DNA from 2 places in the Aquabacterium sp. J223 genome. Region 2 is predicted to be linked to the other one. Evidence: predicted binding sites of a transcription regulator. Region 2 holds the regulator's gene; the other holds the start of a gene.
The links. The regulator LexA, encoded in region 2, represses DNA repair genes until DNA is damaged. The targets are predictions, from matches to a motif close to ACTGTATNNNNATACAGT.
Positions count from the first base shown of each region.

Region 1: the regulator LexA is predicted to act here: its motif matches at 5,966-5,983, upstream of imuA (translesion DNA synthesis-associated protein ImuA).

Region 1 is NZ_CP088297.1:2,412,447-2,423,835, reverse strand. It holds gene LRS07_RS11705 (error-prone DNA polymerase) at 241-3,450, opposite strand; gene LRS07_RS11700 (hypothetical protein) at 3,473-4,048, opposite strand; gene LRS07_RS11695 (DNA polymerase Y subunit UmuC family protein) at 4,556-5,083, opposite strand; gene imuA (translesion DNA synthesis-associated protein ImuA) at 5,091-5,840, opposite strand; gene epsE (exopolysaccharide biosynthesis GT4 family glycosyltransferase EpsE) at 6,168-7,439, shown strand; gene LRS07_RS11680 (acyl-CoA dehydrogenase family protein) at 7,471-9,222, opposite strand; gene LRS07_RS11675 (acyl-CoA thioesterase) at 9,277-9,690, opposite strand; gene LRS07_RS11670 (SDR family NAD(P)-dependent oxidoreductase) at 9,696-10,457, opposite strand; gene LRS07_RS11665 (TetR/AcrR family transcriptional regulator) at 10,567-11,190, shown strand; gene LRS07_RS11660 (peptidase associated/transthyretin-like domain-containing protein) at 11,309-11,389, shown strand, end outside.
Region 2 is NZ_CP088297.1:2,161,012-2,172,400, forward strand. It holds gene LRS07_RS10400 (DUF1993 domain-containing protein) at 1-44, shown strand, start outside; gene LRS07_RS10405 (hypothetical protein) at 87-512, opposite strand; gene lexA (transcriptional repressor LexA) at 786-1,541, opposite strand; gene LRS07_RS10415 (asparaginase domain-containing protein) at 1,614-2,579, shown strand; gene LRS07_RS10425 (choice-of-anchor I family protein) at 2,513-4,051, opposite strand; gene LRS07_RS10430 (organic hydroperoxide resistance protein) at 4,183-4,608, opposite strand; gene LRS07_RS10435 (MarR family winged helix-turn-helix transcriptional regulator) at 4,654-5,166, opposite strand; gene LRS07_RS10440 (RecQ family ATP-dependent DNA helicase) at 5,297-6,952, shown strand; gene LRS07_RS10445 (NUDIX hydrolase) at 6,959-7,507, opposite strand; gene LRS07_RS10450 (fumarylacetoacetate hydrolase family protein) at 7,609-8,307, shown strand; gene maiA (maleylacetoacetate isomerase) at 8,328-8,963, shown strand; gene pgeF (peptidoglycan editing factor PgeF) at 8,953-9,759, shown strand; gene LRS07_RS10465 (hypothetical protein) at 9,691-9,966, opposite strand; gene phaC (class I poly(R)-hydroxyalkanoic acid synthase) at 10,054-11,389, shown strand, end outside.

The DNA.
Region 1 (11,389 bases), 250 kb from region 2:
TGCCCTGTTTTTTGTGAGTGCCTGTTGCCGCATTGCGACAGGACCGTGACACCTCGAGACAGGACACGGCAAAGCGGCCTGTGCGGCACTGCGCCTGGCGGGGTCGGCGAGGAGTTCGCAAGTTCTCTGCCAGCGGGAAGACGCTGGAACGACCTGCAGAGCGCACCATCGGATGGCACCTGCGCTCAACGCGGGCGCCGATCGGTGCATGGGGTGCAAGGGTGGTGCGGTGCCTGCGCCTCAGCGGAAGTCACGGCTGCGGCCGTCCCAGCCCTGGATCAGCGCCGAGTGGTCGACCAGGCGGCCGGCCACCACGTGCTGCACGTCCTTCTCGTCCTGCCACAGCCCGTGCACCGTCAGCACCTTGGCGGCCAGCAACGGCCGGCGCTGCGCCTCCGCCACCTTGGGCCAGACGATGAGGTTGAGGGCGCCGGTCTCGTCCTCGATGGTCACGAAGAGGGTGCCGTTGGCGGTCTCCGGCCGCTGCCGGTGGGTGACCAGGCCGCTGGCGCACACCGGCTGTCCGTGGCGGGCCCGGGCCTTGAGGTCGGCCACCGTGCGGATGCGCAGGGCCTGCAGCCGATCGCGGATCAGCGCCATGGGGTGCGACTTCAGCGACAGGCCGATGGCGCGGTAGTCGGCCAGCGTGTCCTCGGCCAGCAGCGGCGCCTGCAGTTCGACCACGGCTTCCTGCGTGCGCGTCTGCCGCAGCAGCGCGGTCGGCCGCGCGTCCAGGCCGGCCACCGCCCAGGCCGCCTGGTGGCGGTGGCCGGCCAGGCCGCTCAACGCATCGGCCTCGGCCAGCAGCCGCATCTGGTGCGCGTCCAGCGACGCCCGGCGGGCCAGGTCCTCGGCGCTGTCGAAGGCCTGGACGGCACGGGCCGCGACGATGCGCTCGGCGGCCTCGCGGCTGAAGCCGTTGATGCGGTTCAAGCCCAGCCGCACCGGGCGCAGCGGCGCATGCACCGCCTTCGGAGTCACCACCGCCGGCGAACCCTCCAGCGTGCTGTCCCAGTCGCTGCGGCGCACGTCCACCGGCCGCACCTCGACGTCATGCTCGCGCGCGTCGCGCACCAGCTGCGCCGGCGCATAGAAGCCCATCGGCTGGCTGTTCAGCAACGCGGCCAGGAACACGTCCGGGTGGTGGCACTTGACCCACGCGCTGGCGTAGACCAGCAGCGCGAAGCTCGCCGCATGACTTTCGGGGAAGCCGTATTCGCCGAAGCCCTCGATCTGTTTGAAGATGCTCTCGGCGTAGTCGCGGTCGTAGCCCTTGTCGACCATGCGGCCGACCAGCCGCTGGTGGAAGGGTCCGAGCCCGCCCTTGCGCTTCCAGGCCGCCATCGCACGGCGCAGCCGGTCGGCCTCGCCGGGGGTGAAGTCGGCGGCGATCATGGCGATCTGCATCACCTGTTCCTGGAAGATGGGCACGCCGAAGGTGCGGCCCAGTGCGGCGTCCAGGGCCGGGTAGGGCTGGGGCACGGGCTTGCCCTGCCGACGCAGCTCGCGGTTCGTCAGGTAGGGATGCACCATGCCGCCCTGGATGGGGCCCGGCCGCACGATGGCCACCTGCACCACCAGGTCGTAGTACTCGCGCGGCTTCAGCCGCGGCAGCATGCTCATCTGGGCCCGGCTCTCGACCTGGAACACGCCCACGGTGTCGGCCTTGCACAGCATGTCGTAGGTGTCGCGGTCCTCCTCATGGGGCACATGGGCCATGCCGAAAGGCCGGCCGAGCTTCAGCGACAGCAGGTCGAAGGCACGCCGCAACGCGCTCAACATGCCCAGCGCCAGCACGTCGACCTTGAGCAGGCCCAGGCTCTCGAGGTCGTCCTTGTCCCATTGGATGACGGTGCGATCGGCCATCGCGCAGTTCTCGATCGGCACCAGGTGCGCCACCTGTTCCCGGGCGATGACGAAGCCGCCGGGGTGCTGCGAGAGGTGCCGCGGCATGCCGATGAGCTGCATCGTCAACGCCATCCACTGCCGCACGACGGGCGAGGCCGGGTCGAGGCCGGCCTCGCGCAGCCGCTCGTCGTCGACCCGCCGGCCGTCGAACCAGTGCTGGCCCTTGGCCACCACGGCGATGCGGTCCTCGTCCAGCCCCAGCGCCCGGCCGACGTCGCGCAGCGCCGAACGGGTGCGGTAGAAGATCACCACCGCCGCCAACGCGGTGCGGTGACGGCCGTACTTGCCGTAGAGGTACTGGATCACCTCCTCGCGCCGCTGGTGCTCGAAGTCGACGTCGATGTCCGGCGGCTCGTCGCGCTCGCGGCTGACGAAGCGCTCGAACAACAGCGAGGCCCGCGCCGGGTTGACCTCGGTGATGTGCAGGCAGTAGCAGACGGTGGAGTTGGCGGCGCTGCCGCGGCCCTGGCAGAGGATGCCCTGCCCGCGGGCCCAGCGCACGATGTCGGCCACGGTGAGGAAGAAGCGCTCGTAGGCCTTCTCGGCGATGAGCTGCAGTTCCTTCTCGATGCGCTGCTCGACATCCTCCGGCGGCGCTTGCGGCGATTCCTTGCGCCGCCGTGCCAGGCCTTCGTAGGTGAGCTGCCGCAGCCAGCTGGCCGGCGTGTGGCCTTCGGGCACCAGCTCCTCGGGGTACTCGTACTGCAGTTCGTCGAGCTTGAATTTGCAAGCCTTCGCCCAGGCCACCGTGTTGTCCAGCCACTCGCGCTGTTCGTACAGCTCGTTCAGCCGGTCCAGGCCGCGCAGGTGCTGCTCGGCGTTGGACTGCAGCGCGTGGCCGCAGTCGGTCAGCGGCCGCTTCAGCCGGATGGCGGTCATCGTGTCCTGCAGCGGCTTGCGTTCGCGCACGTGCATCAGCACGTCGCCGGCGGCGACGATGGGCAGCCCGGTGTCGCGGGCGACGCGGCGCACGCTGGCCGTGAGCAGGTCGTCGTGCGGGCCGCCCAGCAGTTCCAGCGCCAGGCCGGCCCGGTCGGGCCCGACCCAGGACACCAGCCAGCGCGCCTGTTCCAGCAGGCGGTCGAGCGGCTGCCCGGGCTCGGGCACCAGCAGCAACCGGCATCGCGGCAGCCCGGCCAGCATGGCGGCCCTGGGCGTGCGGCCCTCCAGGTCGGCGCGCCAGGCGCGGTACTCACCCTTGGGCGCACGACGCCGCGCCACGGTGATCCAGTAGGACAGGTTGCCGTAGCCCCGGCGGTCCATCGCCAGGGCCACCAGCCGCATGTCCGGCTGCGGCGAAGCGCCCGCTTCCCCGGACGGCAGGGTCAGGCGCATCTCGGCCCCGATGACCAGGTGCAGGCCGACCTCCTTGGCGGCCATGTGCGCCCGCACCACGCCGGCCAGCGAGCATTCGTCCGTCAGCGCCAGCGCGTGGTAGCCGAGCTGGTGCGCGCGCGCGACCAGTTCGTCCGGCTGGGAGGCGCCGGTGAGGAAGCTGTAGCTGCTGCGGCAGTGCAGCTCGGCATAGGCCAGCGGCGTCATGGCGGGGCAACGGCACCCGGCCTCATGCGAAGTGCCCGTGCAGGTACCAGCCGCCGCGGCCACCGCCCTGCCCCTCGGCTTTCGCAAGCAGGTCGAAGAAGATCCACAGCAGGCGTCCGTCCTCCCCCTCGGCGACGTGGTAGTCGCGGCGCACCGGCAGCCCATCCCACCAACCGGCCTCGATGCGCTCGGGTGCGGACAGCAGGCGCAGCGGCCGACCGTGCCACAACGGTGCCGGCCGGCCGCCCATGCCGCCGGTGGCCACACGGACGGTGGCCAGGGGCTCGGGCTGCGGCAGCAGCCAGGCAGGGCGGCTGGGCGGCAGCCGTTCGGCCGACCCCGGCGCCGCCCCCATCGGCGGTCGCTGCGGCGCCGCGGGCTGCACCGGCTGCTGTCGGGTCTCGCACTCCACGCGGTGGTCGGGCCTCAGCACCAGCTGCACCACCTGCTCGGGCCCCAGCCGGGCCTGCAGCCGCTCGACCAGCCGGGTCAGTCCCTCGCGCTCGTCGGTCGGTGTGGGAAAGAGCTCCGCATTGGGTGGCGCGCCGGGAAGCGCGTGGTCGCAGTGCAGGCTCAGCTCCAGCGTGGGCGCGGCCAAGGGGGGTGCGCGCCAGCCGTTCCTTGAGCAGGAGCTGCAGGTGGGCGGCATCGGCGGAGGGTTGTGCCAACACGATGTCCAACGCGCTGTGGGCGGGCACCGCCCGGCCCTCGCGGTGCCTTGGCTCGTGGTGCATGCGCAGGACGAAGGCCGCCACCCGGGCATGCCGCCCCTGGGCCCAGGCGACGAGACGCTGCAGCAGCACGGCCGCGCCCTGCAGCACCTGATCGCTGGTGTCGGCACGGTGGAAGAGCTCCAGCCGATCGTCGAACACCGGCGGCAGCCGCAGCCAGTCTTCGGTCGGCATGGGCGCGCGGCCGTAGGCCTGGTCCAGTGTCTGCAGGAGGCCGGCGCCGAAGCGGCGCGCCAGGCCGGCGCGCGGCACGCCCGTCAGGTGCCCGAGGGTGTGCAGGCCCATGCCATGGAGCGCGGCCACCGCCTCGACCTCCAGGTCCAGCAGGTCCACCGGCAGGGGGTCCAGCCGTGCCGCCAGCGGCGATCCTCCGGTCACCATGCCGCCGACCCGAGCGTCGGCATCGGCTTGGGCCCGGACCGACCTGGCACCGTTCGGCGCCCGTGCCAGCAACGCCGCAGCCTGCGCGGTGGGCGCCGTGGCCCAGCGCAGCGCATGCCCCAGCGGCCGCAGCGCCTCCCGAAGCCGCCGGGCGAGCCGGTGCAGGCCCCCCAGTAGCGCAGGCAGGACTGCACCTCCAGCAGCACCAGGTGCTGCCGCGGCCGCCACAGCACCGACGGTGTGAAGGCCAGCGCCACATGCGCCACCGCCTGCAACGCCAGGGCGTCGCGTGACGGATCGGCCTCGCCCCATGTCAGCGTCGGCGCCAGCGACAGCGCGGTGGCACGCCGGTGACCGAGGCGGATGCCGGCCTGCGCCGCGGCGGCGTTGAGCACCGCCACGCGGTGCGCGGTCAGCAGGACGATGGGCTGCCCGTCGGGGACGGCCCCCGCCATGCCGGCGGTGAAGGACTCCAGCGACAGCAGCGGCAGGTGGGCGGCGATCCATTGCATGGCGAGCATCCATCGCTCAGCGTCCGGCCGGGGCGTCGGCGCTCGCCAGCCGCTGCAGCCGGGTCGGCAGCGGGGCCGGTCCCGGCGGCACCCGTGCCGGCTGCGGCGCATCGGCCGGCGGCGATGCCAGCGGCCGGTCGTCCAGCACCGGCACCACCGGCGGCAAATCCAGGTGCAGCGGTGCGGGCAGTGCCGGCCCCCGCCGCTTGAGCAGGTGCACCCCGAGGCGGTCGGCGCCTTCGGCTTGCAGCAGCAGGCGCAGGGGCGCCGGGCTCGGCCGGCCGGCGGCCGCCGCCTCCCGCATCAGGAAGACCGGACCGTCGTGACGCTGCGCCGCCAGTTGCAGGCGCCGCAGCGCATCGGCACGGACACGGGTCGGCAACCACGCCAGCACCGCCCCCGCATGGCCGCTCTTGAGCACCTGCTCCAAGGCCCACAGGCGATCCGTCTCATGGGCCACGGCGGCGGCGGCCGACGGCAGCGGGTGCACCACCAGCAACGCCGCGAGCGCCAGGCCGAGCCGCTGCCAACCCGAGCCGCACAGCGGCCAGGGGGGCGCCACCACCAGCAGGCAGCGCCCGCGCTGCTGCACCGCGCGCAGGGCAGGTGCCAGCAACCGCAACTCCCCCGTGCCGGCCTGCGGCAGGAGCAATTCGGTCACGGCGGCATGCGGCCAGCCGCCGCCCGGCAGCTGGGCATCCAGGACGGCATGGCCGGTGGGCAGCACCGCGCTGCGCTGCTGCCCCAGTTGATGGGCCCGCCACAACGCGGGGTGGCAGCGCTCCGGTGCCGCCAGCAGGTCGGCCCGCCCCGCCGCGCCCCCCGGCGGAGGAAACCGGCGAGGGCCTGGCCCGGGAACGGTGGCGAAGGACATGGGAGCCGGCAGACAAGGCTGTACAAAAAACCAGTATTCCACATTCGGCCGACCGCAGCATCACGCCCCTCATCCACGTGGGCGATCCAGCGCGACAAAGGTCGCAGCCCGTTCGCCTGTGTGAAGTTGCACCGCGCCAATCTCACTGCGACACCCGGGCGACGGCATACACTCGTCAGACACATGTTGTTGCCGTGTCGGCAGTGGATCGGGTTGCACATGAACCGCATCGGTTATCTGGTTCCGGAGTTCCCTTCCCAGACCCACGCCTTCTTCTGGCGCGAGATCTCCACCCTTCGGTCCCTGGGCCTGACCGTCCGCCTGCTGTCCACCAAACGTCCGGCGGCCGACAGTTGCCGCCATCCGTTCGCCGACGAGGCCCGCGCTCAGACCCACTACAGCTTCCCGCCGTCGTGGCCAGCGGCATTGGGCACGCTCCTGTCGCGGCCGATGGGGTTGGCGCGCTGCCTCATGTACCTGCTGTCGCTGAAGGAGACGCCCTGGTCCCAGCGGGCACGCCTGCTCGGCCTGCTGCTGGTGGCCGCCGACGTGGCGGCCTTCGCGCGGCGGGAGGGCCTGGAGCACCTGCATGTGCACTCCTGTGCCGACGCGGCCCACCTGGCCGCCCTCACCCGCCTGCTGGGTGGACCGCGCTACAGCCTGACCCTGCACGGTGACCTGCCGGTCTACGGGGTCGACCACGCCGCGAAGATGCGGCACGCGGCCTTCGTCTCCTGCGTCACGCGACCGCTGCAGCAGCAGGTGCGTGACCAGGTCGGTCTGCCGGTGTCGCGCTGCCCGGTGTTGTGGATGGGCGTGGACACCGCCCGCTTCGGCGAGCGCGGCGAACGACGCCGCATCGACAACCAGCTGCACCTGCTCACGGTCGCCCGCCTGAACTACCTCAAAGGGCACCGCCATGCCCTGGCGGCCCTGCGGCGCCTGGTGGCGGCGGGTGTCGACGCCCGCTACACCATCATCGGCGAGGGCCCCCACCGCGCCGAGATCGAGGCCGACATCCGGCAGATGGGCCTGCAGGACCGGGTGCACATGACCGGGTCGCTGGGCGAGGACGAGGTGCTGGAGGCCCTTCAGGCCGCCGACGTGCTGGTGCTGCCCAGCTTCGGCCTCGGTGAAGCGGCGCCGGTGGCGGTGATGGAGGCCATGGCCTGCGGCCTGCCCGTCGTCTGCTCCATCATCGGCGGCACTCCGGACATGATCGAAGACGGCGTCGACGGTTTCCTCGTGCCGCAGAAGGACGAGGACGCCCTGTTCGACCGGCTGCAGCGCCTGGCAGGCGACGTGTCGCTGCGCCAGCGCATCGGCGAGGCCGCGCGCCGCAAGGCGGTCACGGCCTTCGACAGCGCGGCGCTGGGCCGTCGCCTCCTGGCCCTGATGACCGATGCCCCGCCGGCACGGGACGAGGTCCTCGTCGAGCAGCCGACTCCGCAGGCCGGTGCCGGCACCGGTCAGGGCGGCACGGCCGCCTGACCCCGACGGCCTGCTCCCAGGCCGGAACGGCCTAGTCCGAGGCCACCCACCCCAGCGGCTGGCGGCACTGCCGCACCCGCTGCCAGAACGGCGCGGCATCGGCCATCAGCCATTGCGCGGCATGCCGCAGCGGTGCCCAGCGCGCATCGTCCTCGGGCACCGCCAGGCGCAGCAGCGCGCGGGCGCTGGCACACCATGCCCAGGCCAGCATCAGGTGGCCGATGCCCGCCAGCACGTCGTCGGCCACGCGCAGCGGCGCTTCCGGGTCCTCGACCGCGGCGGCGCGCAAGGCCGCCACCCCGTCGCGGGCCTGCTGCAGTTGCGCCGTCAGCGCCTCGGCCCAGGGACGCAGTGCCGGCGGCGCCTCCTCGGCCACCTCGGCCATCTGGACGAGCAGCCGTTCGAACGCCCGGCCGCCATCGGGCAACAGCTTGCGTTGCACCAGGTCGATGGCCTGGATCTCGTTGGTGCCTTCGTAGATCAGCGCGATGCGGGCATCGCGCACGACCTGTTCGATGCCGCAGTCGTGGGTGTAGCCGTAACCGCCCCAGACCTGCAGCGCGGCGCTGGCGCCGTCGAAACCCTGCTGCGTGCAGAAGGCCTTGACCACCGGCGTCAGCAACGCGGCCAGCGCCTGCGCCTCGCGCCGGCGGTCGGCATCGGGGTGGTGTTCGGCCTCGTCGATGAGTTGCGCCGCGCGGTAGGCGACGACGCGCAGGCCTTCGGTGAGCGCCTGCAGCCTGAGCAGCGTGCGCCGCATGGCGGGGTGGTGGACGATGAGGTCGGGGCCCTCGGCGGCAACACCGTCGGGCCGCGTCGGCGCACGAAGCTGGCGCCGTTCGTGGGCATAGCGCACCGCGTTCTGCGTGGCCATCTCCAGGTGGCCCAGGCCCTGCAGCCCGACGTGCAGCCGGGCGGCGTTCATCATCAGGAACATCGCCGCCAGGCCGCGGTGCGGCTCGCCGATCAGCCAGCCGGTGGCGCCTTCGTAGCGCATCTGGCAGGTGGCGCTGCCCTTGATGCCCATCTTCTTCTCGAGGCCGTCGCAGACGACGGCGTTGCGCCCGCCGTCGGGCAGCACCTTGGGCACCAGCGCCAGCGACAGCCCCTTGCTGCCGGCCGGCGCGTCGGGCAGGCGGCACAGCACCAGGTGCACGATGTTGTCGGTCAGGTCGTGCTCGCCGCCGGAGATGAAGATCTTGCTGCCGCTGACCTTCAGGCTGCCGTCGGCCTGCGGCTCGGCCCGGGTGCGCAACAGGCCCAGGTCGCTGCCCGCGGCCGGTTCGGTCAGCGCCATGGCGGCCAGCCATTCGCCGCTGACGATCTTCGGCAGGTAGCGCTCGCGCAGCTCGGGCGAGCCGTGCGACTTCAGCGTCTCGTAGGCGCCGTGCAGCAGGCCGGGGTACATGCTCCAGCCGTGGTTGGCCGACACCAGCATCTCGAACAGCACGGCGTTGAGCAGCTGCGGCAGGCCCTGGCCGCCGACCTCGGGGTCGCAGGCCAGCGCCGGCCAGCCGCCGTCGACGAAAGCCTGGTAGGCCCCGCGGTAGCCGGCGGGGACGCGCACCTCGCCCTGCTCGAGCCGGCAGCCCTCCAGGTCGCCGGGGCCGTTGGTCGGCTGCAGCACCTCGGCGGCGAAGCGACCGGCCTCACCGACCACCTGGGCCGCCATGTCGGCATCCAGGTCCGCGAACGCCGGAATGCCGGCCCATTGCGCCGGGGCCTGCAGCACCTCCTCGATGACGAAACGGATGGACTGCAGCGGGGGGATGTACTGCCACATGGGGCACCTCAAGAGTCGGGATGGAAACGGGCCGGCGCGGCGCGGCGGCGGTGATCAGTCGCAGAGCGCGCGCAGGTCGTCGGGCAGCGCCACCGATTTCAGGCGGCCCTCGGCGTCGCGCATGACGAAGGTGCGGGTCTCGGTGCCTTCGCAGATCAGCGTGTCGCCGCGCAGCACACGGTGCCGGTGGACGAACACGCGGCCGCGCCATTCGTCGATGCCGGTGTGCACCTGCAGCCGCTCACCGTAGGTCGCGCTCTGCACGAAGCGGGTGTGGATCTCCAGCAGCGGCGTGCCGACGAGGCCGCGCGTCTTCTCCAGCTCACGCCAGGGCGGCAGGCCGCAGCCCATGAAGAAGTGCAGCGAGGCCGCGTCCATCCAGCGCAGGAAGTTGGGGAAGAAGACGATGCCGGCCGGGTCGCAGTCGCCGAACTGCACCTGCACCTCGAAGACGCTGGTCTTGGCCATCGCCGTCAGCGCGGCGGCATGCGCAGCGCACCGTCGATGCGGATGGTCTCGCCGTTGAGGTAGGCGTTGGTGACGAGCTGCAGCGCCAGCGCCGCGAACTCCGCCGGGTCGCCCAGCCGCTTCGGGTGCGGAATGGAGGCGGACAGCGAGTCCTGCGACTCCTGCGGCAGCGCCGCCAGCAGCGGCGTGAGGAAGATGCCCGGCGCGATGGTGTTGACGCGGATGAGGTGCTGCGCCAGGTCGCGCGCCAGCGGCAGGGTCATCGACACGATGCCGCCCTTGCTCGCCGAGTAGGCCTGCTGGCCGACCTGGCCGTCGAAGGCCGCCACCGACGCCGTCATCACCATCACGCCGCGCTCACCGTCCACCGGGTCGAGCTTGGCGATGCGGGCCGCCGACAGGCGCAGCATGTTGTAGGTGCCGACGAGGTTGACGCGGATCGTCCGCTCGAACTCGTCGAGCGAGGTGGCCTGCCCGTCGCGGCCCACCACCCGCTTGGCGGTCCCGATGCCGGCGATGTTCATCACGATGCGCGCCGGGCCGTGCGCCGCGGCCGCGGCGTCCAGCGCCGACTCGATCTGCGCGGTGTCGGTGATGTCGCACCGCTGTGCGAGGCCGCCGATCTCCTTCGCCACCGCCTGGGCGCCGTCGAGGTTGACGTCCAGCACCGCCACCCGCGCGCCCTGCGCGGCCAGCGCACGCGCCACCGCCGCGCCCAGGCCCGAGCCGCCGCCGGTCACCAGCGCCGGCTGTCCATCGATCTTCATGGGGTCTCCTTCTCAAGTGGAACGGCGCCCAGCGCCAGACAGAAGTGTATGGAGTATGCCGTCTGCCGCACAATCGCCCCCAGCCCTCCTCTTCCTTTCCCTGACCCGCGTGAAGGCCGGTGCCAAGCCCCCAACCGTTGTCGAGGCCGACGCGCCGCCCCGCGCCCCGCTGACGCCGCAGGACTGGGTCGACGCCGCGCTCGACCTGATGGTCGACCATGGCATCGACGCCGTGCGGGTGGACGTGCTGGCCAAGCGCATCGGCGTCACCCGCGGCAGCTTCTACTGGCATTTCCGCGACCGCGACGACCTGCTGGCGGCCGTGCTGCGCCACTGGCAGCAGGTGACCACCGACCGCCTGATCGACCGCTGGGCGGCGGCGCTGGCCGCCGGGCAGACCGACGCGCAACAGGTGCGGGAGCTGATGACGCTGCCGCGCCGAGGCCGCACCGCCGCCCGGGCCGCGCGCATCGAGCTCGCCATGCGCGCCTGGGCCCGCCGCGACAGCGCGGCGCGCAAGGCGCTGGACGAGATCGACGGCCGGCGCATCGACTGGGGCACCGAGCGCTTCCGCGCGCTGGGCTTCGACGACAGCGAGGCCCGCGCGCGCAGCTTCCTGCTTTATGCGTACCAGGTGACCGAATCGCTGGTGCCCCCGCGCACCGGCGCCGCCGAACGCGACGAACGCGCCCGGCGCATCGAGCGGCTGCTGCTGGCGGGTCCGGTCGGCTGACGCCGGCCCTCGCCCCGAACCGCTCCGAGGGATCCCGCCGCGGAGTGATGCGAGACGCATAGCAGGCTTGCGGTCTGGGTGCTGTCGAAGGCCACGGGTTGGGCGATAGGCTGCCCCCATGGACGCTGTCCTGCGCAGCGGCACGCACAGGGACATACACATGAAGCATGAGTTCGAGCAGCAGACATCCCGCGGTGTC
Region 2 (11,389 bases):
ATGCCGGCGTGCCCCTGGGCAAGGGCGACTTCCTGGGCGGCTGACGACCGCCGCGCGGCCGCGGGGTTCGGGCGGCCGCCCGTGGCTCAGGCGCGGACCGCCGCGCCCGCCGATCGCGGCAGCCGCGTCGGGAAGTGCCGGTTCAGGCCGGCCAGGCGCTGGTGCGCCCGGGCCTCGCCGTGCTGCATGGCCACCAGCTGGAACAGCTCGGCGCGCAGGTGCCACAGCTCCAGCAGCGAGCGGGCGCGCGATGCGCGCGACCGCAGGAAGTCGGCCGGCTGGCCGGTCAGCCCGTCGAGGCCGGCGGCGAAGTCGTCGCGCGCCCGCTGCAGGGCCTCGCCGACCGTCTCCGGACGGGTGGCGGCCTCACCGACCAATGCCCGCCGCAGCGCCCTCGACCAGCGCGGGGCGGCCTCCGGGAGCAGCGACGGCGGGCAGACCTCGAGCCGCGAGGTGACCGGCGCGGGGGGCGGCAGGTGGCGGGCGGACAGGCGGGTGAGGGCGGCGAGCATGAACATCTTCTCGGCCGGCGGCGCCGGCGCTTGAGAAGAATCTTCCGTCCGTGCGGGAAGTCACGAAGCGCCGAACAAGCGGGCGCGGACCGTGCAGTTCATCGCCTGCGATGGCTCACCAGCGGGCCAAGCGCCGGGCCCGCCACCGACCAGAGGCCGGTGGCCTCAGCAGGCGCGGACAGTCCGCAGGGACTGTCCACGTCCGGCCTCGGTTCACCAAGACGGCCCGCATCCCCTCGGGGGATCGGTCGACGTACCCGTCGAGCGAGGGGCCTACATCAACAAGGTGTTGCGGATCAGGCCGACGGCCACGCCTTCGAGCTCGAAGGGCTCGCCCGGCGCCACCTTGATGACCTCGAAGTCCGGGTTCTCGGGCAGCAGCTCGATCGCGCCCTTGCTGCGCTTGAGCCGCTTGACGGTCACCTCGTCGCCCAGCCGGGCGACGACGATCTGGCCGTTCTGCGCCTCGGTGGTCTTCTGCACGGCCAGCAGGTCGCCGTCGAGGATGCCGGCGTCGCGCATGCTCATGCCGCGCACCTTGAGCAGGAAGTCGGGCTTGCGCGCGAAGAGCGTGGCCTCGACGTTGTAGGTGCGGTCGATGTGCTCCTGGGCGAGGATGGGGCTGCCCGCGGCCACCCGGCCGACCAGCGGCAGCGCCAGCTGCGCCATGCCGGGCAGCGGCAGCGAGAACTGCCGGCCGCGCGCCTGGTTGAGCGCGCGCAGCACCTCGGACTTGAGCCGGATGCCGCGCGAGGTGTTGCCCACCAGCTCGATCACGCCCTTGCGGGCCAGCGCCTGCAGGTGCTCCTCGGCGGCGTTGGCCGAGCGGAAGCCGAGCTCGCCGGCGATCTCGGCCCGGGTCGGCGGGGCGCCGGTGCGCTCGATGGCGCTGCGCACCAGGTCGAGCACCTGCTGCTGGCGCTCGGTGAGCTTGGGCCGCTCCTCGGACTCCGCCGCGGACGGCTCGCCGGTTGCGGTACCGTGCCGGGCGGTCGGGGATGCGCCCTTGGGGCGGCCGGGCGGGTTCATGCGCTGGCTCCTGCGGCCTTGCGGCCGGCTGTCGGTCTGTACAGACCTGTATTTTCATCCAGACACTGTCACATGCCAAGCACTTCGTCGTCCGTCGCGCCCGCGGTGCTGCTGCTCGGCACCGGCGGCACCATCGCCGGCGTGTCGCCGGCGGCGGGCCAGCCGTACGTCGCCGGCGTGCTGCCCGCGCAGGCCTTGGTCGCCGGGCTGGCGTTGCCACCGGGCGCGGCGGTGCGGCCGGAGACGGTGGCCGCCATCGACAGCAAGGACATGGACGGTGCCACCTGGGCCCGGCTGGCGCGTCGGTTGGCCGCCGCGTTGGGCGAGCCGTGGGCCGGTGTCGTCGTCGCCCACGGCACCGACACGCTGGAGGAAACCGCCTACCTGCTGGCCCGGCTGGCCGACCCGCGGGTGCCGGTGGTGCTGACCGGCGCCATGCGGCCGGCGGACGCGGCTGAGGCCGACGGGCCGCGCCACCTGGCCCATGCCGTCGCGGTGGCCGCCTCGGGCTCGCCGTCCGGTGTCTGGGTGGCCTGGGAGGCCGGCTGCACCGGCCGGGGGGCCTGCGCAAGCTGCACGGCTGGCGGCTGGACGCCTTCGACAGCCCGGAGCCGGTGCCGCTGCCGGCGCCGCTCGGATGGCCGGCCCTGCCCGACGAGGGTGATGCCTGGCCCTGGGTCGAGATCGTCACCAGCCACGGCGATGCGCGGGCCGGCGGGGGTGCAGGCGCTGGTCGACGCCGGCGTGCAGGGCCTCGTCGTCGCCGGCACCGGCAACGGCACGGTGCACGCGCGGCTGCTGGCGGCCTTGGAGGCGGCGGCCGCGCAGGGCGTGGCCGTCTGGTGGACCTCGCGCTGCGCCTTCGGCGGCCTGGCCGAGGGACGCCCCGACGGCGGCCGCCTGTCGGGGCCGCCGCGTCCGCCCGGCCTGCTGGGCCTGGCGGCGCCGCTGCTGCGGCTGGAGCTGGTGCTTCAGCTCGCCTTGCGACGGCGGGCGGCCCAGCCGACCACGCCCAGCCCGCCGAGCATCAGCGCGTAGGTCTCGGGTTCGGGGATGGGCGCCAGCGCGAACAGCGCGGTGCCGGGGTTGACGCCGTCGGCGCCTTCGTTGGCCACCGCCAGGTAGTAGAAGCCGTCCATCTCGAAGCCAGTCAGGCCTTCGGGTCGCAGCAGGCCGTCGTTGACCAGCAGGCGCACGAAGCTGGTGTCGGCGGGGTCGGTGATGTCGAACACCGCCACCGAGCCCTGCTTGGTGCGCTCCAGGCCGATGAAGGCGTAGGTGCGGCCGCCGATGGTCAGCAGCGCCAGCCCCTCGGGCTCGACGCCCTTGTCGCGGCTGCGCTCGTCGTCGTAGAGGCCCAGCTTGTTGGCCTCGCGGTCGAGGATGGAGCCGCTGTCGTAGACCAGGTCGCCGTTCTCGTCGCGGATCGAGAAGGACCGCGCCCCGGCGGCGTAGTAGTTGCCGAGGGTGGAATCGGTGGTGATGCGCACCCGGCCGTAGTTGTTGTTCGGCACCGTGTTGCCGGACACCGCATTGACGGTGGTGCGGTCCACGTTGTCCTCGCGGAAGTCGCCTTCGTTGACGGTGATGAAGTAGTGCTTGCCGCTGGCGTCGGTGTGGGTGCCGAGCGCGTCGGGCATGTACAGCCCCTTGAGCGGCACGTTGACGAACTGCACGGCGTTGTTGTTGTCGCGGGTGTCGATCTCGTTGCCCGGCAGGTTGAAGTCCTTGGTGCCGAGGCTGAACACCGTCGTCGCGGCGTTGTTCGACAGGTTGATCACCGCGACGTTGTTGTGCTCCTGCAGCGAGACATAGGCCTTGCTGCCGTCCTTGCTGACCGCGATGTATTCGGGCTCCACGTTCATGCCCGGGTTGCGCACCACGTTGCCCTGGTTGGTGCCGGTCTGCGGCAAGCCGCCGAAGGTGACGTTGGCGGCCACGGTGCGGCTGGCCATGTCGATGATGCTGACGCTGCCCACCGGGTCGGTGTTGAGCACGTAGGGCGTGTCGGCGACGGCGTTCGGCGTGCCCTCGTTGGCCACCAGCAGCTTGCTGCCGTCGGGGGTGAAGGTGAGCATGTCGGGCAGGGCGCCGACGGTGATGGCGTTGGTGCCGGGCAGCAGTTGCCGCGTGGCGGTGCTGTAGAGCAGCACCTGGCCGTTGTTGCGGCGGTCGCCCGAGGCCTCCACGGCCAGTGCCGCGATGCCGTTGTGGATGGCGACGCTGTTCACCGAGCCGAAGGCGGCGGTGTTGATGAAGCTCACCGGCGTGCCGGTCTTGGCGTCGAGCACGTGCACGCCGCTGGGACCGGAGACCCACAGCGTCTTCGTGCCCGCGTCGAAGCTGACGATCTCGGACAGGAAGCCCGACACCGCCGAATGCGTCTGGGTCCACACCAGTTGCGCCTGGTCGAGCGGGCCCGCGACGGCGACCGATGCGGCCAGCGTCAGCGTTGCGGCGGCGGCGAGCCGGGTCGGCTGGAGGAAGGACAGGGGGTGGCGGGCCGTCATGGCGTTGCACGCAGGAGGCGTGGAGAGTTGGCAAAACCCTGTAACGCTATGGCGGTCGGATGACAGCACCGTGACACCGGCAGCCCCCGGACGGAGGGGAGGGGAAGGGCAGGGCGCCCTTCCTGCAACGATCAGACGATGTTCAACGTCACGTCGATGTTGCCCCGGGTGGCGTTGGAGTAGGGGCACACCTGGTGGGCCGCGTCGACCAGCGCGCGGGCCTCGTCCTTGTCCATGCCCGGCAGCGAGATGTTCAGCGTGGCCTGGATGCCGAAGCCGCCCGGGATGGGGCCGATGCCGACGTCGGCCGCGATCGACACGTCGGCCGGCACCTTGATCTTCTTCTGCGCGCCCACCGCCTTCATCGCGCCGATGAAGCAGGCCGAGTAGCCGGCGGCGAACAGCTGCTCGGGGTTGGTACCGGGACCGCCCGCGCCGCCGAGTTCCTTCGGCGTGGACAGCTGCACCTTCAGGGCGCCGTCGGAGGATTCGGCCTTGCCTTCGCGTCCGCCGGTGGCGGTGGCGTGGGCGGTGTAGAGAACTTTTTCGAGCGCCATGGCGATGTCCTTGGGGGTCGGTGGGGGAGGGAAGGGAACGCCGCCTCAGGCGGCGTCGTGGGAAAGCGGGGTCTTGGGCAGCAGGTCGTCGCGCAGGCGCTTGAGCCGGCTGGTCAGGCGGGCCACCTCGTCCAGGCTGCAGCCGGTGGCCTCCGCCAGTGACAGCGGCACCGAGGCGGCCCGGCCCTTGAGCTGCCGCCCGGCGGGCGTGAGCTGCAGCAGCACGCGGCGTTCGTCGGCGGCGTCGCGCAGGCGCTGCACCAGGCCGGCCGCTTCCAGCCGCTTGAGCAGGGGCGTGAGGGTGCCGCTGTCCAGCCCCAGCCGCTCGCCCACCGCGCCGACCGACAGGCCGTCGGCCTCCCACAGCGACAGCATCACCAGGTACTGCGGGTAGGTCAGGCCGAGCGGTTCGAGCAGCGGCTTGTAGGTCCGCGTCATCGCCAGCGAGGCCGAATAGAGCGCGAAGCACAGCTGGTGGTCCAGGCGCAGCAGCGCATCGGCATCGACCGTCGCGGGCCGTCGGCCGCGGTCGGAGGGTGGGGTGCGCTTGCTGGGCATGGGCTGAAGTATTGCACACAATTGAATCGTGTGCTGTTGGTTCCCGCGTCGCGTGCAGGGTCGTTGGCGCCGCGGCGTGGGAACACCGCTTGCACTGGCGGGCCATGGTCCGACACCCAGCCTGCCGTTCATGACCACCGCCTTGCCGCAGGCGGTGCGCCGTTCGCTCGAGAAGACCTTCGGCATCCGACGGCTGCGTGGCGGCCAGGCCGAGGTCATCGCCCGCGTGCTGGAGGGCCGGGACACCCTGGCCGTGATGCCCACCGGTGCCGGCAAGTCGCTGTGCTACCAGTTGCCGGCGCTGCACCTGGACGGCCGCACGGTGGTGGTGTCACCGCTGATCGCGCTGATGAAGGACCAGGCCGACAAGCTGGACGAGGCCGGCGTGGCCGCCGAGGCGCTGCACAGCGCGTTGCCGGCGGGCGAGGAACGCGCCGCGCTGCAGCGCCTGGCCGAGGACGAGCAGGGCATCGTCTTCACCACGCCGGAGCGGCTGGCCGACGCCGACTTCCTCGCCACGCTGCAGTCCGCCAAGGTGGGGCTGCTGGTGGTCGACGAGGCGCACTGCATCTCGCAGTGGGGCCACGACTTCCGGCCCGCGTTCCTGCAGATCGGCGAGGCGGCCAAGGCGCTGGGCTCGCCGCCGGTGCTGGCGCTGACCGCCACCGCCACCCCGCAGGTCATCGAGGACATCCGCCGTCAGTTGCGCCGGCCGCGGCTGGAGGTGGTGAACACCGGCGTCTACCGGCCGAACCTGGTCATGCAGGTGGTGCAGGCCACCAGCGAGGACGAGAAGGACCGGCGGCTGGACGAGGCGCTGTCGCGCGCCGAGGGCAGCGGCATCGTCTACACCGCCACGGTGAAGGCGGCGCAGGCGGTGCACGCCCGGCTGCTGGCCGCGGGGGAGTCGGTCGCGCTGTACCACGGCAAGCTGCGCGCGGCCGAGCGCCATGCCGCGCAGGACCGCTTCATGAACGGCGAGGTGCGGCTGATGGTCGCGACCAACGCCTTCGGCATGGGCATCGACAAGCCCGACATCCGCTTCGTGCTGCACTACCAGATGCCCGGCAAGCTGGAGGCCTACCTGCAGGAGGCCGGTCGTGCCGGGCGCGACGGCGACAAGGCCGACTGCCTGCTGCTGTTCCACCGCAAGGACCGCCAGGTGCAGCAGTTCTTCCTGGCGCATGCGCACCCCGGCGAGGCGGACCTGGCCGCGGTGCACGGGGCGCTGACGACCGCCGGCGGTCCGCTGACGCTGGCCGCGCTGGCCGAGGCGCTGCCCGGCTTCACCCCGGGCCGGCTGCAGTCGGTGCTGACGCGGCTGCGCGACGCCGGCCGGGTGCGCACCGACCGGCAGCGGCGTTGGCGCAGCGTGGGCCGCGAGCCGCTGGACGCGCCGGCCCTGCAAGCCCTGGTGGTCGAGCAGCAGGAACAGGACGAGCACGACCGCGAGGCGCTGGAGCGCATGGTGTTCTACGCCCAGACCGGCTGGTGCCGCTGGCGGGTGCTGCTCGACTGGTTCGGCGAGGCGCCGCCCTTCGAGCAGCACTGCGGGCACTGCGACAACTGCCTGCGGCCGCCGGTGGTGCCCGCCGAGCCCGGCGACACCGACAGGCCCGCCACCGAGGCGCCGGCGGTGCCGCGCTTCGCCGCCGGCGACAGCGTGGTGGTGCCGCGCCATGGCGACGGCCGGGTGCTTTCGGTGGCCGGCGACGAGGTGGAGGTGGTCTTCCCCGACGGGCAGGCCCGCCGCTTCGTCGCCGACTACGTCAGGCGGAGCGCGTAGCGGCGGTCAGGCGATGTCGCCGCAGTGCAGTTCGAAGCGGCCCAGCCGCCGGTCCTCGAAGAAGTGCTCCAGCGTGCGCCGGGTGGTGCGGAAGGCCAGGTCCTCCCACGGGATCTCGTCCTCGCGGAAGAGGCGGGCCTCCATGCTCTCCGGGCCCGGCGCGAAGTCGGTGTCCTTCAGCGTCGCCAGGTAGAACAGGTGGACCTGGCCGACGCGGACCACGTTGAGCAGCGTGAACAGCGCGCCGATCTCGATGCGGGCGCCGGCCTCTTCCTCGGTCTCGCGTTCGGCGCCGCCGGCGGTGGTCTCGCCGAGTTCCATGAAGCCGGCCGGCAGCGTCCAGAAGCCGCGCCGCGGCTCGATGTTGCGCTTGCACAGCAGCACCTGGTCGCCCCACACCGGCAGCGTGCCGACCACGTTCAACGGGTTCTGGTAGTGGATGGTGGCGCAGGCCGGGCACACCGCGCGTTCGCGGTTGTCGTCCTCCGGCACCCGGTACTCGACCGCGCTGCCGCAGGCGCGGCAGTGCTGGATGCGGGCGGCCTGGAAGAGCATGCGGCGCAGTGTAGCCAACGGGTGTCGCGGGCCACGGCCGCAGGGCCTGCATGGCATCATCGATCGCACAGGCCCGCCCGGGCCGCTGTCGAGGAGATGTCATGAGCCTGGTCCTTGCCGCGCCGCCGGCCATCACCGTGCCGGTGCGTGGCGGCGGCGAATTCCCGGTCCGCCGCGTCTACTGCGTCGGCCGCAACTACGTCGAGCATGCGATCGAGATGGGCCACACCGGCCGCGAGCCGCCGTTCTTCTTCCTCAAGCCGGCGGACAACGTCCTGCCGGTGCGCGAGGGCGAGACCGGCACCATGCGCTACCCGACGCTGACCCAGAGCCTGCACCACGAGCTGGAGCTGGTGGTGGCCATCGGCGAGGGCGGCAGCGACATCCCGGTCGAGCAGGCGATGCGCCACGTCTGGGGCTACGCGGTCGGCCTCGACATGACCCGCCGCGACCTGCAGAACGACATGAAGAAGCAGGGCCGGCCGTGGGAGATCGGCAAGGCCTTCGAGGAGAGCGCGCCGATCGGCGAGCTGGTGCGCGCGGCCGACGCCTCGGTGAACGCCGACACCGCCATCGCGCTCACGGTCAACGGCCAGCCGCGGCAGGCCAGCCGCATCGGCAAGCTGATCTGGGGCATCCCGGAGGTCATCGCCCACGCGTCCGCGGCGTGGACGCTGGCGCCGGGCGACCTGATCTACACCGGCACCCCCGAGGGCGTGGCGGCGGTGGTGCCGGGCGACCTGCTGGAAGCGCGCATCGACGGCCTGCCGTCGCTGTCCCTGCGCATCGCGCCGCGCTGAAGCCTGGACCGCGCACCGCCGTGCAGCTCTACAACTACTTCCGTTCGTCGGCGTCCTACCGGGTGCGCATCGCGCTCGCCCTGAAGGGCCTGCAGGCCGACTACCGCCCGGTGCAGATCGTCAAGGGCGAGCAGTTCGCCGACGCCTACCAGGCGCTGTCGGCCACGCCGCTGGTGCCGCTGCTGGTCGACGACGACGGCAGCCGGCTGCACCAGTCGATGGCCATCATCGAGTACCTGGACGAGACCCACCCCGAGCCGCCGCTGCTGCCGCGCGACCCGGCCGGCCGCGCCCGCGTGCGCGCGATGGCGCAGGACATCGCCTGCGAGATCCACCCGCTGAACAACCTGCGCGTGCTGCGCTACCTGGTGCGCGACCTCGGCGTCGCCGACGAGGCCAAGGACCGCTGGTACCGCCACTGGGTGGAGGAGGGCTTGGCGGTGGTCGAGCGCCAGCTGGCCGCCGCGCCGTCGCGCTTCTGCCACGGCGACACGCCGACGCTCGCGGACTGCGTGCTCGTGCCGCAGGTCTTCAACGCCCGCCGCATGAACTGCCGCGAGGACCACCTGCCGAACGTGGTGCGCGTGGTCGAGGCCTGCATGGCGCTGCCGGCCTTCGAGGCGACGCAGCCGGCTCACTGCCCGGATGCCGCCTGATCCGGCGCCGGCCTGGGACGCCGCCGACCTGCTCGAGGGCTGGCCGGCGCTGCCCGGCGTCGGCGCCGCGATGACCGACCGGCGGGGCGGTGCCAGCACCGGCCCCTGGTCCGGCTTCAACCTCGGCGACCACGTCGGCGACGCGCCCGCCGCGGTCGCTGCGAACCGCGACGCGCTGCAGCGGCACCTCGGCGTGCGGCCGGTCTGGCTGCGCCAGGTGCACGGGCGAGACGTGCTGCGGCTGGCGCACGCCGACGCCGAGGCCGGTGCGCCGGCGCCCCTCGCCGACGCCGCGGTGACCGCCGAACGCGGCCTGGCCTGCGCCATCCTCGTGGCCGACTGCCTGCCGGTGCTGTTCGCCGACGTGCACGGCCGGGCGGTGGGCGCGGCGCATGCCGGCTGGCGCGGGCTGGCCGGCGGCGTGCTGGAGGCCACCGTGCAGGCGCTGTGCGGCCTCACCGGCGGGACGGCGTCGCAACTGCGCGCCTGGCTCGGTCCCTGCATCGGCCCGGCGGCCTTCGAGGTCGGCGAGGACGTGCTGCAGGCCTTCGGCGCCGCCGGCGACGGGTCGTCGGCCGGGCGTTTCACGCCGCAGGGCCGGCGCGACGGCCGCGCCCGCTGGACCGCCGACCTGGCCGGACTGGCCCACGACCGGCTGCGCGCCTGCGGCGTGCACGACGTCAGCGCCTGCGGCCGCTGCACCGTGCAGGACCCGGTGCAGGGCGGCTTACGTTTCTTTTCGTTCCGGCGCGACGGCGTCACCGGCCGCATGGCCGCGCTGGTCTGGCGCCGTTGAGGCCGGCCCGGCCGCGTCCGCGTCGCGCCGCCGCTTCAGCCGGCGCCGGGCCGGCGTGGCCATGAGGTAGAGCACCACGCCCATCGGCAGCAGCCCGTACAGCAGCAGGGTGAAGAAGGCGCCGAGCAGCGTCCCGTTCGGCGCCGTCGCTTCCGCCACCGCCATCATCAGCACCACGTAGCCCCAGGCCACCGCCACGATCAGCATCGACCCCGCCTTTTGCCGACTTCAATTTCGGCGATGATGTCACCGCCTCCCCGGGCCGCGGACCCCGGGGCGCCGAGGAGAACAACGATGAACGCGCCTGAATCCATGCACCCGCGGCCCGCCGCTGCCGCGAGCTTCCCACCCGTTGCCGACCTGGGTGTGGCCTTCGGCGACCTGCTGCAGCGCTTCGGCAAGGTGCAATTGCCGGCCGACGCGATGGCCCGGCTGCAGGCCGAGTACGTCGAGCAGGCGCGGGCCCTGTGGGACGAGGCGCTGGCGCCGCAGGCCGCCCCGGCACCGCTGAAGGACCGCCGCTTCGCCGCGCCGGTCTGGCAGGAGCAGGCCCATGCCCGCTTCGCCGCCAGCCTGTACCTGCTCAACGCCCGCACCCTGGCGCGCATGGCCGACCTGCTGGACGGCGACCAGAAGACCCGCGAGCGCATCCGCTTCGCGGTGCGCCAGTTCGTCGACGCGACCAGCCCCAGCAACTACCTGCCGCTGAACCCGGAGGCGCTGCAGAAGGCCGTCGAGACCCAGGGCCAGAGCCTGATGGCCGGCCTTCAACACCTGCTGCACGACGTGCGCCAGGGCCATGTCTCGCAGACCGACGAGACGGTGTTCGAGGTCGGCCGCAACGTCGCCACCACCGAGGGCCAGGTGGTGTTCGAGAACGAGCTGCTGCAGCTCATCGAGTACCGGCCGCTGACCGAGACGGTGCACGAGCGGCCCATCCTGTTCGTGCCGCCCTGCATCAACAAGTACTACATCCTCGACCTGCAGCCGGAGAACTCGCTCATCCGCTACACCGTGGCCGAGGGCCACCGGACCTTCGTCATCAGCTGGCGCAACCCCGACGAATCGCTGTCCGACAAGGGCTGGGACGACTACATCGAGGACGGTGTGCTGCGCGCCATCCAGGTGGTGCAGAGCATCTCGCGGCAGGAGCGCATCAACACGCTCGGCTTCTGCGTCGGCGGCACCCTGCTGGCCACCGCGCTGGCGGTGCTGGAGGCGCGCGGCGAGCGGCCGGCCGAGAGCCTGACGCTGCTGACCACCTTCCTCGACTTCTCGGACACCGGCGTCATCGACGTCTTCATCGACGAGACGGCGGTGAAGCTGCGCGAGCTGACCATCGGTGCGCAGGCGCCCACCGGCCCCGCGCTGCTGCGGGGCCAGGAGCTGGCCAGCACCTTCAGCTTCCTGCGCCCGAACGAGCTGGTCTGGAACTACGTGGTGGGCAACTACCTGAAGGGCGAGACGCCGCCGCCCTTCGACCTGCTGTTCTGGAACTCCGACGCCACCAACCTGCCGGGCCCGATGTTCTGCTGGTACCTGCGGCACACCTACCTGGAGGACCGGCTGAAGGTGCCGGGCGCGCTGCAGGTCTGCGGGGTGCCGCTGGACCTCGGCCGGCTGGCCCTGC